Regions from separate parts of the Kosakonia oryzae genome, predicted to be linked through region 1. Evidence: predicted binding sites of a transcription regulator. Region 1 holds the regulator's gene; each other region holds the start of a gene.
What was found. Region 1 encodes CRP, which controls carbon source genes, mostly activating them, when cyclic AMP is high. Its sites were predicted from a motif close to ATGTGANNNNNNTCACAT; they were not measured.
Positions count from the first base shown of each region.

Region 2: AWR26_RS13740 (PhzF family phenazine biosynthesis protein) is a predicted target of CRP. The motif match lies at 1,853-1,870, and genes of this name have one in related genera.
Region 3: msrB (peptide-methionine (R)-S-oxide reductase MsrB) is a predicted target of CRP. The motif match lies at 1,472-1,489, and genes of this name have one in related genera.
Region 4: ydfZ (putative selenium delivery protein YdfZ) is a predicted target of CRP. The motif match lies at 2,074-2,091, and genes of this name have one in related genera.

Region 1 is NZ_CP014007.2:418,175-422,692, reverse strand. It holds gene AWR26_RS01915 (hydrolase) at 1-35, shown strand, start outside; gene AWR26_RS01910 (YheU family protein) at 32-250, shown strand; gene AWR26_RS01905 (phosphoribulokinase) at 306-1,175, shown strand; gene AWR26_RS01900 (OsmC family protein) at 1,205-1,609, opposite strand; gene crp (cAMP-activated global transcriptional regulator CRP) at 1,922-2,554, shown strand; gene AWR26_RS01890 (YccS/YhfK family putative transporter) at 2,602-4,518, shown strand, end outside.
Region 2 is NZ_CP014007.2:2,889,140-2,893,657, forward strand. It holds gene AWR26_RS13735 (L-lactate dehydrogenase) at 1-774, shown strand, start outside; gene AWR26_RS13740 (PhzF family phenazine biosynthesis protein) at 981-1,772, opposite strand; gene AWR26_RS13745 (sugar transporter) at 1,945-3,147, shown strand; gene AWR26_RS13750 (alpha/beta hydrolase) at 3,160-4,314, opposite strand; gene AWR26_RS13755 (MarC family NAAT transporter) at 4,314-4,518, opposite strand, start outside.
Region 3 is NZ_CP014007.2:3,167,024-3,171,541, reverse strand. It holds gene AWR26_RS15160 (D-hexose-6-phosphate mutarotase) at 1-192, opposite strand, end outside; gene gapA (glyceraldehyde-3-phosphate dehydrogenase) at 269-1,264, opposite strand; gene msrB (peptide-methionine (R)-S-oxide reductase MsrB) at 1,608-2,021, shown strand; gene AWR26_RS15145 (YeaC family protein) at 2,060-2,335, shown strand; gene pncA (bifunctional nicotinamidase/pyrazinamidase) at 2,425-3,066, opposite strand; gene ansA (asparaginase) at 3,077-4,093, opposite strand; gene sppA (signal peptide peptidase SppA) at 4,155-4,518, opposite strand, start outside.
Region 4 is NZ_CP014007.2:2,905,363-2,909,880, forward strand. It holds gene AWR26_RS13820 (GntR family transcriptional regulator) at 1-562, shown strand, start outside; gene AWR26_RS13825 (DUF1796 family putative cysteine peptidase) at 643-1,479, opposite strand; gene ydfZ (putative selenium delivery protein YdfZ) at 2,192-2,395, shown strand; gene AWR26_RS13835 (mannitol dehydrogenase family protein) at 2,459-3,922, opposite strand; gene AWR26_RS13840 (MFS transporter) at 4,099-4,518, opposite strand, start outside.

The sequences.
Region 1 (4,518 bases):
CGGATTGGCTTTCCACCTGGCTGAGAACATCATGATTATTCCCTGGCAAGAGATTGACGCCGACACGCTGAACAATCTGATTGAGAGCTTTGTCTTGCGCGAAGGCACCGATTATGGTGAACATGAACGTTCGCTAGAACAAAAGGTCGCTGACGTTAAACGTCAACTGCAACGCGGTGAAGCTGTACTGGTGTGGTCGGAACTGCACGAGACGGTAAATATTATGCCGCGTGGGCAGTTCCACAATTAACCGGGTAGATGGCGGCTGACTATACTGCAAACACAGTTTTATTCAGGGAGTTGCTATGTCCGCCAAACATCCGGTCATCGCCGTTACTGGCTCCAGCGGCGCGGGAACCACCACGACCAGCGTCGCCTTCCGTAAAATCTTCGCCCAGCTCAACATGCATGCCGCAGAAGTGGAAGGTGACAGCTTCCATCGCTTTACCCGTCCGGAAATGGATATGGCGATCCGCAAAGCCCGCGATCTTGGGCGGCATATCAGTTACTTTGGCCCGGATGCCAATGACTTTGGCCTGCTCGAACAGACCTTTAGCGAATATGGCCAGAGCGGAACCGGGCAAACGCGTAAATATCTGCATACCTACGATGAAGCGGTGCCGTGGAATCAGGTTCCGGGCACGTTTACGCCCTGGCAACCGCTGCCGGAACCCACCGACGTGCTGTTTTACGAAGGGCTGCACGGCGGCGTAGTGACACCGCAAAATGACGTGGCGCGGCACGTTGATTTACTGGTTGGCGTGGTGCCGATCGTCAACCTGGAGTGGATCCAGAAACTGATTCGCGACACCAGCGAACGTGGGCACTCCCGTGAAGCGGTGATGGATTCGGTGGTTCGCTCGATGGAAGATTACATCAACTTTATCACCCCGCAGTTTTCCCGCACGCACATCAACTTCCAGCGCGTGCCGACGGTCGATACTTCTAACCCATTTGCCGCAAAAGGCATTCCGTCGCTGGATGAAAGCTTTGTAGTCATTCACTTCCAGAATTTGCAGGGCATTGATTACCCGTGGCTGTTGGCGATGCTGCAGGGTTCGTTTATTTCCCATATGGATACGCTGGTGGTACCGGGCGGCAAGATGGGGCTGGCGATGGAATTGATTATGACGCCGCTGGTGCAACGGCTGATGGAAGGGAAAAAGATTAAGTAGCCCGGCAAGCCTGGCGCCGGGCCAGGGCATCAGGCTTCGATAACCTCGTAGGAGTGAGTGATCTTCACGGCCTTCTCCAGCATCAGCGCTACGGAGCAATATTTTTCCGCCGACAGATCCACCGCGCGGGAAACCGCCGCGTCTTTCAGCGCCTTACCGGTGACGATAAAGTGCAGATTGATGTGCGTAAACAGACGCGGTGCCTCTTCACGGCGCTCGGAAGTCAGCTTCACTTCGCAGTCGGTCACGTCGTGGCGCCCTTTCTGCAGGATGGAAACGACGTCGATTGCACTGCAACCGCCCGCCGCCATCAGCACCATCTCCATCGGGCTTGGCGCTTTATCCCCGGAATTACCGTCCATCAGAATTTGGTGGCCAGATGCGGACTCACCCAGGAAGGTCAACCCTTCAACCCATTTCACACGTGCCTGCATTTTATACACTCCGGAGTAGTAATTTTCTCCACAGATTACGCGTACATAACAAAACTCGCAACGGAAGGCGACCTGCGTCATGCTGAAGCGAGACACCAGGAGACAGGCGTGAAAACCTATGCTAAAACAATCTGGATGCTACAAAGATAAATGGATGTTACGCATGTATGCATGACATCGTAGATTAGAGGCCGCAGATAACGCTGACGGCCCACTTCTCAGGACATGAGAAGCTTTGATTGCAACCCCGCAAGCAGGCTGAAACCTATATCCCCGCTTTCGGAGCCAGCTTATAACAGAGGATAACCGCGCATGGTGCTTGGCAAACCGCAAACAGACCCGACTCTCGAATGGTTCTTGTCTCATTGCCACATTCATAAGTACCCGTCGAAGAGCACGCTGATTCACCAGGGTGAAAAGGCGGAAACGCTGTATTACATCGTTAAAGGCTCAGTGGCAGTGCTAATCAAGGATGAGGAAGGTAAAGAGATGATTCTCTCTTACCTTAATCAGGGTGATTTTATCGGTGAACTGGGCTTGTTCGAAGAAGGTCAGGAGCGCAGTGCCTGGGTACGCGCCAAGACCGCTTGTGAAGTCGCCGAAATTTCCTACAAAAAATTCCGTCAGCTTATCCAGGTGAACCCGGATATTCTGATGCGTCTCTCCGCGCAGATGGCGCGTCGCCTTCAGGTGACCTCGGAGAAAGTCGGCAACCTGGCGTTCCTGGACGTAACGGGCCGTATCGCGCAGACATTGCTTAATCTGGCAAAACAGCCGGACGCAATGACTCACCCGGACGGCATGCAGATTAAAATCACTCGCCAGGAGATTGGCCAAATCGTTGGTTGCTCCCGTGAGACTGTCGGCCGCATCCTGAAAATGCTGGAAGATCAAAACCTGATCTCCGCCCACGGCAAAACCATCGTGGTATACGGAACACGTTAATCCGTAAAACGGCGCATCGTTTACCCGGCGCGCCGTTTTCTCTCCTCATGTGGCGCAGGCTGATTTATCACCCCGAAATCAACTACGCACTGCGACAAACGCTGGTGTTATGTCTGCCTGTGGCGATTGGCCTGCTCGTCGGCCATCTGCAACAGGGTCTGCTTTTCTCACTCGTTCCCGCTTGCTGCAACATTGCCGGTCTCGACACGCCGCATAAGCGCTTCTTTAAGCGCCTGATGATTGGCGGCTGTCTGTTTGCAGGTAGCAGCCTGGCGGTGCAATTGTTGCTGGCGGAAGATCTTCCGCTGCCGCTGATCTTTACCATGCTGACTCTGCTACTGGGCGTCACGGCCGAGATCAGCGCATTGCACGGGCGTTTATTGCCCGCCTCGCTGATTGCCGCCATCTTCACGCTCAGCCTCGCCGGGAATATGCCGGTGTGGGAGCCACTGCTGATCTACACGCTGGGCACGCTATGGTACGGGCTGTTTAACTGGTTCTGGTTCTGGATGTGGCGAGAACAACCACTGCGCGAATCGTTAAGTTTGCTCTACCGGCAACTGGCTGATTATTGCGAAGCCAAATACAGCCTGCTGACGCAGCATGCCGATCCGGAAAAAGCCCTGCCGCCGCTGCTTGCACGCCAGCAAAAAGTGGTGGATATGATTAGCCAGTGCTACCAACAGCTGCATATGCTGGCGGCCAATCAGCATAACGACTACAAACGCCTGCTGCGCGTTTTCCAGGTCGCGCTGGATTTGCAAGAGCATATTTCCGTCAGCCTGCACCAGCCGGAAGAGGTACAAAAGCTGGTTGAACAAACCCACGCCGAGCAGGTGATTCGCTGGAATGCGCAGACCGTCGCCGCCCGTTTACGCGTGCTGGCGGACGACATTCTCTACCATCGCTATCCGACGCGTTTCACAATGGAGAAGCAAATCGGCGCGCTGGAAAAAATCGCCCGCCAGCACCCGGATAATCCGGTAGGCCAGTTTTGCGCCTGGCACTTTAGCCGCATCGCCCGCGTACTGCGTACGCAGCGTCCTCTGTACATCCGCGATCTGATGGCGGAGAAGCAGCGTCGATTGCCATTGCTCCCGGCGCTGAAAAGCTATTTATCCCTGAAATCTGCCGCGCTGCGTAATGCGGCGCGCATCAGCGTAATGCTCAGTATTGCCAGCCTGATGGGCAGCGCCCTGCATCTGCCGAAGCCCTACTGGATCATGATGACGATTATGTTTGTCACGCAAAATGGTTATGGCGCGACACGCGTGCGCATTGTCCACCGGGCGGCAGGAACCCTTGCCGGGCTGGTGATCGCCGGGATCACGCTGCACTTTCATGTTCCGCTCGGTTTTACGCTGACGGCCATGTTATTGATTACGCTGGTCAGCTATCTGATTATCCGCAAAAGTTACGGCTGGGCGATGGTCGGTTTTACCATTACCGCGGTGTACTCATTGCAACTGCTGACCTTAAATGGCGAAGAATTTATTGTCGCGCGGCTAATCGATACCTTAATTGGCTGCCTGATCGCCTTTGGCGGTATGGTCTGGTTGTGGCCGCAATGGCAAAGCGGCTTGCTGCGTCAGAATGCCCACGACGCGCTGGAAACAGATCAGCAGGCGATTCGCCTGATCCTCAGCGATGACCCGCAGCCAACACCGCTCGCCTGGCAGCGTATGCGCGTCAACCAGGCACATAATGCACTTTTTAACTCGCTCAATCAGGCAATGCAGGAACCCGGCTTTAACACCCGCTATCTGGAAGATATGAAGTTGTGGGTCACACACAGCCAATTTATTGTCGAACATATCAATGCGATGACCACGCTGGCGCGCGAGCATACGATGCTGACGCCGGAACTGGCGCAGCGCTATTTGCAGTCCTGTGAAATTGCGCTGCAGCGTTGTCAGCAGCGGCTGGAGTATGACGGGCCGGGAGAGTCCGGTGACGTCAATATT
Region 2 (4,518 bases), 2.5 Mb from region 1:
CCCGGTATGATGACCATCTCCACGCGCCCGGTGGAAGAGTGCGCAGATATCGACATTGCGGTCATTACCGTCTCGGGTGGCCCATTACAGCCGGGCCAGACGCGGCTGGATGAGCTGGCCAACACGGCGCGGATCGTCAAAAACATCGTCCCGTCCATGATGGCCAACGGTTTCAACGGTATTTTCCTCGTCGCCACCAACCCGTGCGACATCATTACCTGGCAGGTGTGGCAACTCTCCGGCCTGCCGCGCAGCCAGGTGATCGGCACCGGCGTCTGGCTGGATACCACACGCCTGCGCCGCACGCTGGCGCAAGCACTGGATATTGGCGCACAGAGTATTGATGCGTTTATTCTCGGCGAACATGGCGATACGCAGTTTCCGGTATGGTCGCACTCCTCGGTGTACGGTTCGCCGATTGCCGACGTCTACCTGCGCAAAACCGGGCAACCCCTGGATTTCGATGCGCTGGCAGACAAAGTGCGCCGCCACGGCTTTGAGATCTACAACCGCAAAGGTTGCACTGAGTACGGCATTGCCGGAACTATCGCCGAGATCTGCCGCAATATCTTTACCGGCAGCCACCGCGCGCTGGCGATCTCCTGCATTCTCGACGGTGAATACGGCGTAAAAGATGTGGCGATTGGCGTGCCGGCCGTGCTGACGCAAAGCGGCGTCCAGCAGATTATTGAGTTACAACTGGAAGGTGACGAAGTGGCGAAATTCAATCACTCCGTCGCGGTGATTAAAGCCAATATTGCCCGCCTGCCCTGAAGCCCGTGCGGTTAACCGGCAATGGTTAGCCGCCCTGGCAACACTTCAAGCTGCTGGCGGATCTCCGGGCGTTCGCGCTCGCGGCTTGAACAGACTCGTTCTGCGTTTCGCAGCCAGCAGCGGCGCATCATGGAGAGCCTGATGCGGCGACAAATACACGGCGTCCTGGTGTAGCGGGATAAGGCGAAGCCGCCGCAGCAATGCGATTAGCGCAGATAGACTTTTCCCAGCAGATAGAGCGTCGCCTGGCCACCGATGAGCACGCGGTCGCCGCGCCATTCACAGCGTAAATCGCCGCCGCGCGCTGAGACCTGCCGCGCCTGCATCACCGTTTTATTCAGCTTCTCGCCCCAGTAGGGGATCAACATGCTGTGCGCCGAGCCGGTCACTGGATCTTCCGCCACCGATTCGCCCGGGCAGAAAAAGCGGCTGACAAAATCGTACTCATCCCCCGGCGCGGTCACGCAGACCATTTTTCCCAGCGGCTTCATGGCGGCAATATCCGGTCGCAACGCTTCCACCTGCACCTGGTTCTCCAGCACTACCAGATAATCCCGCGCCACGCGCACCTCTTTCGCCGTGCTGATACCCAGCGTTTGCAGCAACAGTTCCGGCGGCGTGCTGACCTCTTGTGTTGCCCAGGCCGGAAAATCGAGCGTCAGCCAGTCACCGTTACGCGAGACCGTCAGCGGGCCGACAAAACGGGTCGCGAAGAGAATTTCCGTCGCCGGGTAATCCAGATACTCAAAAATCACGTGCGCGGCGGCAAGAGTGGCATGCCCGCAGAGGTTAATTTCCGCCTGCGTGGTAAACCAGCGCAGCTCAAACCCGGTGTCATTGCGGACAAAAAACGCCGTCTCGGATTGATTATGCTGCTGCGCCATTTTCAGCAGCAGATCGTCAGGCAGCCATTCGGTAAGCGGGCACACGGCAGCGGCATTGCCGCCAAAAGTTTGGTCGCTAAAGGCGTCCACCATATAAAAGTCAATTGTTTGCATAGCCGTTTCCTCTTTATCGTTCTCTGTTTCTGAACGCTATTGGCAACCGATGCAATCGGTATTTATTTACTGAATGCAAAGTGAGATCTACATCACAAAATGTTTGTATTTTCGCCAACAAAAGCTTTAAGATCTTCTCCTCTTCTTTTTTCTAACCAAGCCAGAACACTTTATGACTACGAATACCGTTTCACGAAAAGTCGCGTGGCTTCGGGTTGTGACGCTTGCCGTCGCTGCTTTCATTTTTAATACCACCGAGTTCGTGCCCGTGGGGTTACTGTCGGATATCGCTCAGAGCTTCGACATGGAGACCGCGCAGGTGGGGATTATGCTGACCATCTACGCCTGGGTTGTGGCGCTGATGTCGCTGCCCTTTATGCTGCTGACCAGCCAGATCGAGCGTCGTAAACTGTTGATTGGTTTGTTTGTGTTGTTTATTGCCAGCCATGTGCTGTCGTTTCTGGCGTGGAACTTTAAAGTGCTGGTGATAAGCCGCATCGGTATTGCTTTCGCCCATGCGATTTTCTGGTCGATCACTGCCTCGCTGGCAATCCGCCTGGCTCCTGCCGGTAAACGCGCGCAGGCGCTGAGCCTTATCGCCACCGGTACGGCACTGGCGATGGTGCTGGGTCTGCCGATTGGCCGCATTGTCGGGCAATATTTTGGCTGGCGCACCACCTTCTTTGCCATCGGTCTTGGCGCGCTCATCACGCTGGTTTCTCTGATAAAACTGCTGCCGTCGCTGCCTAGCGAACACTCCGGCTCGCTGAAAAGCCTGCCGCTGCTGTTCCGTCGTCCGGCGCTGATGTGCATCTACCTGCTGACGGTGGTGGTGGTGACCGCCCATTACACCGCTTACAGCTATATTGAGCCGTTTGTGCAGAATGTGGCGGGCTTTAGCGCCGGTTTCGCCACCGTACTGCTGCTGATCCTCGGCGGCGCGGGCATTATCGGCAGTATCTTGTTCGGTAAGTTGGGCAACCAGCACGCGTCCGGTCTGGTGTGCAGCGCGATTGGCCTGCTGGTATTGTCGCTGGTGTTAATGCTGCCCGCTTCCGGCAGTGAAATGCATCTGGCGGTGCTGAGCGTTTTCTGGGGCATTGCGATTATGATTATCGGCCTCGGTATGCAGGTGAAAGTGCTGGCGCTGGCGCCCGATGCCACTGACGTAGCGATGGCGCTGTTTTCCGGCATTTTTAATATTGGCATTGGCGCCGGTGCGCTGGTTGGCAACCAGATCAGTCTGCACTGGTCGATGGATATCATCGGCTATGCGGGTGCCATCCCGGCGATTGCCGCGCTGGTATGGGCGGTGGTGATTTTCCGCCGCTGGCCGGTAAAACTGGAAGAACAGATAAGCCACAGCCATATGTAAGCGGCTCGCGGATCACAGCGTTTCGGACACCATTTTGTCCATCACCGCGGTTTGCCAGTCAAACCACGGGTTCCAGGTCAGGCGGGCGTGAATTTTACCCGCTTCGACCAGCCCCCAGTCGGAATACCACACCTCGTCCCCCTTCAGGCAGCGCTGCGCTGCGTCGTCAGGCTGACCGTTGGCGCAGAGCAACACGCTGCCTTTGCGGCCATACAGCGGGTTTTGCGGCGAAAACAGCACTGACATATGCGAAAACTGGCTGATGCGATCCTGCGGCAGAAAATCCGTTTTCACCAGAATGCGGGAGACGTTCGCCACTTCCGGACGCGGTGCGCCGTACCAGATCAGCCGGCTGGCGGGATGGGGAAAGCTGCGATCAAAATGGTCGAGGATCCAACGGGTATTGAGCACGGAATCATGCTCGGTCAGCACAATCAGCGCCGGTTTGTCCCAGGTTTTACGCGCCAGCCACCGCTGGGCACTGGCGCTGGTCCGCCAGAACTGGGCAAACCCATTCGTCGGTACGCGTAAATAACGGGTGGCGATCTGCTGCGGGAATATCGCGCTCGGTGGGCGCAGCCAGTCGCGAAACAGCGCTACCGTCGGGGCGAGAAAATCGTAGCTGGTGTTGGATTTAAACGCCGGAGAGAACAACAGCAAGCCCTGCACCCGATCGTGATGCGTCATGGCATACTCCAGCGCCAGATTGCCGCCGGTGGAGAAGCCGCCGAGCCACAGTGTATCCACCTCTTTTGCCAGGATATCGGCCTGTTCGCGCACCACCTGCCGCCACTGTTCGACGCTGACGTTCAGCAGGTCAGAGGGCCGGGTGCCGTGCCCCGGCAAAAGGACAGTGCGCACCAAAAAACCCTGTTTCGCCAGCGCTGGCGCAATATCGACAAACGAGCCAGGCCCATCGCCAAGGCCGTGGATCAGTAAAATGCCTTTACGGGCAGGCTGCGACGGGCGCCACTCCTGCGGCGTGTTGAGCGCCAGCTCCGCCGATTTATCCAGCGTCTGAAAGGCCCGATGCGCGCGTACATAGTCGCGGGTTTGTAACTGATAATCGGCAAAACTTGCCTGCCCCAGCGGCGGTGGCGCGGTGTGCTGATGCTGACAGCCTGCCAGCAACAACATCACGATCGCCAGCACAACCCCTCTACCCATCAGGCGGCTCCGTGGAAAGTGGTAATAATCTCCAGCACGCCGTTGATGATAAATTGTACGCCCATGCAGACCAGCAAAAAGCCCATCAACCGGGAGATCGCTTCTATTCCGCCCTTACCGACCAGCCGCATGATCGCGCCGGAACTGCGCAGACTGCCCCATAAAATCACCGACACGGCGGCAAAAACGAGCGGCGGCGCAAGG
Region 3 (4,518 bases), 2.7 Mb from region 1:
GTTGCCGCTCAGCCACAGGACTTCCTGTTCGCTTTGCGGTTTCCATGAGAGCAGATGTGCGCCCTGCAAGGTAAAGGCGGCTTTAACCTGCGGATGTTCAACGACTAACACATCCAGTTCGTCCATTTTACGGCGGGTAAGCGTTGGGGTAATTTGTTCGAGTACCGGAAGTGCAAAAATTTTTGTAATCATTAACGCAATCCTCTGTCTTGAAAACAAAAAAAAGAGCGACCGAAGTCGCTCTTTCAGATCATATGCTCATCTCAACTTATTTGGAGATGTGAGCGATCAGGTCCAGAACTTTGTTGGAATAACCTGTTTCGTTGTCGTACCAGGAAACCAGTTTCACGAAGTTGTCGTTCAGTGCGATACCAGCTTTAGCATCGAACACGGAAGTGCAAACTTCACCGTTGAAATCGGTAGATACAACGTCGTCTTCGGTGTAACCCAGAACGCCTTTCATCGGGCCTTCAGAAGCGGCTTTGATGGCTTTCTTGATTTCTTCGTAAGACGCTGCTTTTTCCAGACGAACGGTCAGGTCAACAACAGATACGTTCGGAGTCGGAACGCGGAACGCCATACCAGTCAGTTTGCCGTTCAGTTCCGGCAGTACTTTACCTACAGCTTTAGCAGCACCGGTAGAGGACGGGATGATGTTCTGGGATGCGCCGCGGCCGCCGCGCCAGTCTTTGTGAGACGGGCCGTCAACGGTTTTCTGAGTTGCGGTGGTTGCGTGAACAGTGGTCATCAGACCTTCGATGATGCCGAAGTTGTCGTTGATAACTTTAGCCAGCGGAGCCAGGCAGTTAGTGGTGCAGGATGCGTTAGAAACGATGTCCTGGCCAGCATATTTGTCGAAGTTCGCGCCACGAACAAACATCGGAGTGTTGTCTTTGGACGGACCAGTCATAACTACTTTTTTCGCGCCAGCAGTGATGTGCTTACGAGCAGTTTCGTCGGTCAGGAAGATACCGGTAGCTTCAGCAACAACGTCAACGCCGATTTCGTTCCATTTCAGGTTAGCCGGATCTTTCTCAGCAGTAACACGGATGGTTTTACCGTTAACAACCAGATTGCCGTCTTTCACTTCTACGGTACCTTTGAAAGGGCCGTGAGTGGAGTCGTATTTCAGCATGTACGCCATGTATTCAGCGTCCAACAGATCGTTGATACCAACGATTTCGATGTCAGAACGTTCCTGAGCAGCACGGAAAACAATGCGACCGATGCGGCCAAAACCGTTGATACCTACTTTGATAGTCATATATTCCACCAGCTATTTGTTAGTGAATAAAAGGTTGGCTGTAAAATTACAAAAACCGTACGCAGCGTCAAGCGGAATCGTGTCAATCATTGCGACAAATCAATCCTCCGCATAACCTTTGTTCGACTGACTCGCCTCACTCTTCCTTTGAGCATCCTCCCCATGTGGAGGCGCCGCGTGGGATTTTAAAGGTCAGACAGGATAAAAATGTGAAATACATCACATTTACCTGGCTGCTTTATCGCAACTGCTAAGTTTAGAACAAAAGTTAACACCCTAGTGTTAATGTTTTGTTAGAATCGTTGGAAAAAATGGTCTTACTTTTACCGCGAGATGTGAGCATATGGCGAATAATTCCTCCGAAGACGACCTGAAAAAAGAACTGACTGAAATGCAGTTTTATGTGACGCAAAATCACGGCACAGAACCCCCGTTCACGGGGCATCTGCTGCATAACAAGCGCGATGGCGTTTACCACTGTCTGGTGTGCGATGCTGCGCTGTTCAATTCCCAAACCAAGTACGATTCTGGCTGTGGCTGGCCGAGTTTTTTCGAACCGGTAAGTGAAGACGCGATCCGCTACATCAATGACTATTCCCACGGTATGCAGCGCGTAGAAATTCGCTGCGGGAAATGTGATGCGCATCTGGGCCATGTCTTCCCGGACGGCCCGCAGCCGACGGGGGAGCGTTATTGTGTGAACTCCGCCTCGCTGAGTTTCACGGATGATGAAGATGGTAGCCGGACTCGTGGCTGAAAAATCGATTCAGCTATTATTCCACGGAGATGAGTAACATGGATCTTGAACAAATTGTTAACAGTATGACGCCGGAGATCTACCAGCGACTGGCGACGGCCGTTGAATTAGGAAAATGGCCAGACGGCGTGGCGCTGACGCCGGAGCAAAAAGAGAACAGCCTGCAACTGGTGATGTTATGGCAGGCGCGCAACAACACGCAGGCGCAGCACATGACCATCGACACTAACGGGCAGATGGTGATGAAAAGTAAGCAGCAGTTGAAAGAGGATTTCGGCATTGCGCCGAAGCCGATCGCGACATTTAAGTCATAGGCGTTGCGCGATGCCGGAGGGCAGCTTCGCCTTATCTGGCCTGTAAAATCGCAAGCCGGACAGGCAACAGCCTCTGTCCGGCTATGCCCTCAGGCGTGTGTTTCCTGCCAGTCTGCCAATGTATAGAGCGTGGCGCCTTCTACCGCCATCTCCATAAATGCCTGCGTGCTGTCCTGCGGCTGAATATTGACGCCCCGGCAGCCATCGGTGATGACACTGACCACGTAGCCCAGCTTCAACGCATCCAGCACACTGAATTTGACGCAGTAGTCGGTGGCCAGCCCCAGCACGATTAACTCACGAATCCCGTGCTGCTGCAGCCAGCCATGCAGCGCTGTAGCTTTGCGGTGATCGTTATCGAAAAACGCACTGTAACTGTCGATGTTCGGATCTTCACCTTTGCGGAACACCTCATCAATGGCCTGCTGATTCAGCAGCGGGTGCAGCGCCGCGCCGTCACTGTTCTGCACGCAGTGATCCGGCCAGAACGTTTGCGCTAAACCATCCAGCTTGCCGGTGCTGAACGGCGCAACACCGTGCTGGCTGGCAAAGCTGCCGTGATTAGCAGGGTGCCAGTCCTGGCTTGCCAGTACCGCATCGCCGCGTGATTTACACCACTCGATCAGGGCATTGGCGATATCCACGGTGCTGTCGCCTTCGGCCACGGCCAGCGCGCCGCCGGCGCAAAAATCATTCTGGATATCGACCAACAGCAGGGCACGTTGCGTCATACAAAACTCCTCATTCATCCGGCGTCAGTTCACCACGCAGATTTTGCATCATCGCGGTACGGATCGCGTCCGCATCAAGCTGCTGGCTCAGCAGGTAGTGCAGTTTGGTCAGCGTGGCTTCGACAGTCATATCCGCGCCGCCAATCACCCCTGCGTGGGCGAGAGCATTACCGGTGGCGTAGCCGCCCATATTCACCTTGCCGGACATACATTGCGTCAGGTTGACCACCACGATGCCGCGCGCGCTGGCATCCTGCAAGGCTTTCAGGAAATCGCCGTTTTGCGGCGCATTTCCCACGCCATAGGAGCGCAGAATCAATGCTTTTACCGGCTGAAGCAGGAAATTACGCACCACATCGGCGGAGATCCCCGGATAAATCGTCACCACGCCAATTGGCTGCGGGGTGATAGGATGCACGATCAATTCTCCCACCGTGTGCGGTGCAGGCGGCGTATTGAGGCGGCGAATGTGGATACCGGCTTCCAGCAACGGTGGCAGGTTCGGTGAAGCGAATGCATCAAAACCGTCCGCATGCGCTTTGGTGGTGCGGTTGCCGCGATAGAGGCGATTGTTGAAGAACAGCGTCACTTCGTTAATCGGGAAGTTTGCCGCCACATACAGCGCGTTCAGCAGATTAATTTGCCCGTCGGAGCGAAGCTCGGCGAGTGGGATTTGTGACCCTGTCACAATTACCGGCTTGCCAAGATTTTCCAGCATAAACGACAGTGCTGACGCGGTGTACGCCATGGTGTCGGTGCCGTGCAGAATGACAAAACCGTCGTACTCGTCGTAGTGCGCTTTCACATCATCAGCAATATGCTGCCAGTCTTCCGGCGTCATATCGGAAGAGTCCATCAGCGGGGCATATTCGTGAATCGTGAAATCCGGCATCTCCGGGCGATGGAACTCCGGCATCAGCGCCAGTTGACGTTGCAGGTGGCCGGAAACCGGCACATAACCGTGTTCTGAGCGTTGCATACCGATGGTACCGCCGGTGTAGGCAACGTAAATAGATTTCTTTTGCATGGTTTCGTTCTTGCCGCATCTAAAAAAATCCCCTCCGGTGGAGGGGACGTGTGAGGTGAGTTTAGCGGATATTGGCGCAGTTCAGACAGAGGGCGTAACGATTTTGTGGATCGTTAAACACCGCCAGTTTGTCCGTTTCGGCTTTGACTTCCTGCGCAGCACTGGCCAGCGGCGCAGGCAGGTAAGCCTGCAACGCCTGCGGCAGCATCGCGCGCACGGAGCCAGTCATGCTGTCCATTACCCGATCAAAGAAGCTCGGTTCTTCTTCGTAGTAATCCACATGCCACTGCTTGAGTTTCGCCAGTTCCGCGGCTTTCGCCAGCGCATCGTCGAAATCGCCCAGCGCATCAACCAGACCGTTGTTTTTCGCATCCTGGCCTGTCCAGACGTGACCCTGGGCAATCTTATCGACCTGCTCAGGCGTG
Region 4 (4,518 bases), 2.5 Mb from region 1:
GGTGCGTTTCGACGTTTCGCGTCAGCCGGTGCGTGAAGCCTTTATTAAGCTGGCGGAAAATGGCCTGATTCAGATCCGCCCGCAGCGCGGCAGTTACGTTAACAAAATTTCCATGACGCAGGTGCGTAATGGCTGTTTCGTGCGCCAGGCGATCGAATGCGCCGTCGCCCGCCGCGCAGCTGCGCTGATTGATGACAGCGCCTGCTACCAGCTTGAGCAAAACCTCAATCAACAGCGCACCGCCATTGAGCGCAAGCAACTGAATGATTTCTTCGAGCTGGACGACAATTTCCACCAGAAGCTGGCGCTGATCGCCGATTGCCAGCTGGCGTGGGACACCATCGAAAACATCAAAGCCACCATCGACCGCGTACGCTATATGAGTCTTGACCACGTTTCGCCGCCGGAAATGCTACTGCGCCAGCATATGGATATCTTTTCCGCGCTGGAAAAACGTGACCCTGACGCAGTCGACCACGCCATGAGCCTGCACTTGCAGGAGATCAGTGAATCAGTAAAAACCATTCGCCAGGAAAATCGCGACTGGTTCAGCGAGGATTAACCTCCTCGCCGGCCACAGACATTGGCGGTGAACCACCATCACAGCAGCTCACCGCCTCTGGATAGATCTCGCGTCAGCGGCTAAACCGGCATTCCGGTGTCTGTCGCGACGGGCGTCGGTGCCGGGCGAGTTTCGCCTTTGCTCAGATTGTACCGGTCTACGGTGTCAAACATTTCGACAAACAGGCGATCGTCTTTTCGCGCCCAGAATGTATCCTGATCCTCTCCACCCCAGATCTCATGGGTATGACAGGCGAACTCCAGTAAGCCGGAGTGATGCGGTGTGAAATCGATCCGCTTCTGTGTCTCCTGCGGGACAATATTCTGATAGAAAAGCACAACTTCACACTCGCAACCTTTCGCGTTGTACAACGACAGCAGCTCATTCAGATGCTCTCTTAGTAGAGCAAGATCGGAATTCGCCGTGACGCGGTGATGGTAAAGGAAGACAAAATTTTTATTTCCTCGCCAGGCGAGCTGACGCTCAATGCGCCGTTTGAATGTCTGCTTATCGGCGGAAATGCCGAGGGGATCGTGATGCGTAAATTCAAATCCCAGCATATGTCTTTCGCTGTACTGGCCCACGCAATCCTTATAATAGGTGGAGCGCACAACAGAATGGTCGCCATCGGGGAAATGCTGCAAATACGTTTTGTCGAGTAAATTCTGGTAATTATCTTTTTCCATCTGAAGAATATATTCTATATTAGAACGCCCGGAGGAAAAAATAGAGCTGAACGATTTTCTGTTGTGCCGACGGAGAATATCGTCCGGCAGGCAATTTTCTCCGAGGGAAATCCAGTAGACGTCCGCATCCCCGCTGTGACGATATTTCCATTTCTTCCGCAGATGCGTAATTGTGCGTTTAAGCGACTTAAGATGATTTCTCACCTGTTGTCTGATGAGTTCACTTTTCATTATGTCATCCCCATCCCGTATCGTTATAACACCATTAAAATGAAGCGATAAGACATCTCATCGCCATTAAAATTGTTATTTACATCAATGAGTTAAAATAAAACCACATTATAAAAGGCGTTCATGTGCCTCGCCTGTTCGTTAATGAACAGCCGACATTAATGGAATAATTTCAACTGGTGATAATTCCAGATATATCTTTATTCTGTTGTTACTGGCAGAAAATTCAGCACCGAATAGCCAGCGGCAAATTAATCTATCGGCATTTATCACATGCCGACAAAACCAGGCTTCCTGCACGCCCCTGTCGCTCCGTTTTTATTTAAAACATTCGCCCTCTTTTTTATTCAAAAGAAACCCGACGCAGGATTCTACCGCGCTAAAAAGAATAAAAAATCCGAAACAGTCACTAACATATCGTTACAGAGTGTACGCGTTATCGCGCGGCAGGTAGTAATCAGGAAAATCTTAAAAGCTTTTTATCATTGATGAAGCAAAAGGGGATCAGGGAAATAAACGCGAGGTTTTTACCTATAGCAGATTGATTTAAGGCGGTTGTCATCGCGTAATGCCAAAAATTTTTTCTGCAAAAAAGTGTGATGTTGATCAAAAACAAAAACTCGTTATCTCAGGAGCGTATTTATAAGGCGTCCGTAGCGGGGACATCTTCTGCCCCGTTTCGTTTTTTGGATATCAATAAGGAGAAACCACCATGGTGACTTATGATCGTAACCGTAATGCGATTACCACTGGCAGCCGCGTAATGATTAATGGTACGGGCCGTACCGGCAAAATTATTGCGATTCACGCAGCCGGGCTGGACGCCGCGCAACTGCGTCGCAGCAAAACGGTAGAAGTGGAAGGTTGTGAAGGTAAATTCGAACCGGTTGAACTGATTCGGCTTGGTCTGCACTAAATGGTGAAAATGGCCGCATAACGGCAAAAAAGAATGCCGCCGGGGCGGCATTCTTTCGATGATTTACAGCGCTGCGGCGTATTCTGCCACTGTCGCTTTCGCCCCTTTCTCCAGCAGTGAACGATACGCGTTCTGTACCTGCGCCACAAAGGCCGCTTCTTTCGGCAGTTCGTTGCCAAAAATCGCTTCGATGCCCAACAGTGCCTGAACACGCGCTTCACCTTCCGCGCTTGCGTTAACCGCACCCTGAATCACCGTCAGCAGCGGATCGCACACTTCGATCGCTTGACCTTGTTCATCAACACCGCCGACGTAGCGCATCCAGCCCGCCACGCCCAGCGCCAGCAGCGCAAAGGAATCCTGATGCGCTAAGTGCCAGCGTACGGAATCGAGCATACGCTGCGGTAATTTCTGGCTGCCGTCCATTGCGATCTGCCAGGTACGGTGACGCAGTGCAGTGTTGCTGTAACGCGCAATCAGCAGATCGGCGTAACGCGCAAGGTCAACGCCCTTCACTTTCAGCGTCGGTGCCTGCTCTTTCAGCATCAGCGCGTGCGCCGCGCGGCGATAGTTATCGTCGTCCATACATTCGTTGATGTGCTGATAACCGGCCAGGTAGCCCAGATAAGCGAGGAAGGAGTGGCTGCCGTTCAGCATGCGCAATTTCATCTCTTCGAACGGCACGACGTCGGCAACCAGTTCGGCGCCCGCTTTTTCCCATGCCGGACGACCCGCAACAAAGTTATCTTCAATCACCCACTGGCGGAACGGTTCACAGGCCACGCCTGCCGGATCGCGCACGCCGGTAAGCTGTTCGATTTTATCCAGCGTTTCCGCCGTTACTGCCGGAACAATACGGTCCACCATGGTTGACGGGAACGTCACGTTGGCGTCAATCCAGTCTGCCAGTTCCTCATTCACTGCACGGGCATAAGCGCACACCACATTACGGGTAACGTGGCCATTTTCCGGCATGTTATCGCAGGACATCACGCTGAATGCCGCCAGCCCTGCCGCTTTACGACGCGCCAGCGCTTCCACCACCACGCCAACTGCAGATTTCGGCTGCTGCGGGTTTTGCAGGTCGCCAACGATTAACGGATGATCGAGCATCAGTTTGCCGGTCGCCGGCGAGTGGCAATACCCTTTTTCGGTGATGGTCAGTGAGACAATCGCCACCTGCGGCTCGCACATGGCGGCCAGTACGGTTTCCAGGCCATCAACCTGCGCGTGCAGCGCGCGTTTCACCACGCCAACTACCCGCGCGGTCCACGCGTCGGCAGACATTTCCGCCACGGTGTACAGATTATCCTGCTGTTTCAGGTCAGCAATTTGCTGCTCACCGCCGATCAGATTGACCTCGCAATAACCCCAGTCGCTGCCGTGCTCTGCGGCCAGAATATCCGCATACACCGACTGGTGAGCGCGGTGAAAAGCGCCAAACCCCAAATGTACAATGCGTGGAACCAGTTTGTTACGATCGTAAGTAGGTAACGTGGCTTTCGCCTTTAATAGCCTGTTTTCCATGGTGGGACTCATCTTATTAAGTGAAACAGTGGTTCAATAGATTACGGGCTGTCGCAAATCAGACGTTGATTTACGACAGCATTTGCGGACTACACTAACTAGAATGGTAACCAAATGTGTCAAAATCCCTTTAGCTTAGCCCTGGCTTAGCGAACTGTTCCGGCGATCACAGGGGTTCAGATATAGTTACGGTTGCCCACCGGCTGGGCCGCCGCACGCGGTTCAGCCGCGTCTTGCAGAATATTCAAATCGCGGTCGCGCACTTCCGGCATCAGCACGGCGGAGAGCAAACCAATCAGCGAGTAAGCCACCAGCATGACGACTATCGGCCACCAGGAGCCAGTCATATTGCAGAAGATCCCCGCCAGTACTGGCCCGAATCCGACGGCCACCAACCCGCCCGCCTCTTTCGAAATAGCCATCCGCGTGAAGCGATTACGCGAACCAAACATCTCCGCCATGGTGATGTTTTCCAGCGCGAATAACCCGAGCACGGCAACGTTATGAATGACGATAATCGACAGCATAATCACGCCGGGGTTGTAGCTCTTATCGACGATGATCGCCATCATCGGGTACGCGAGAATGATCGCCGA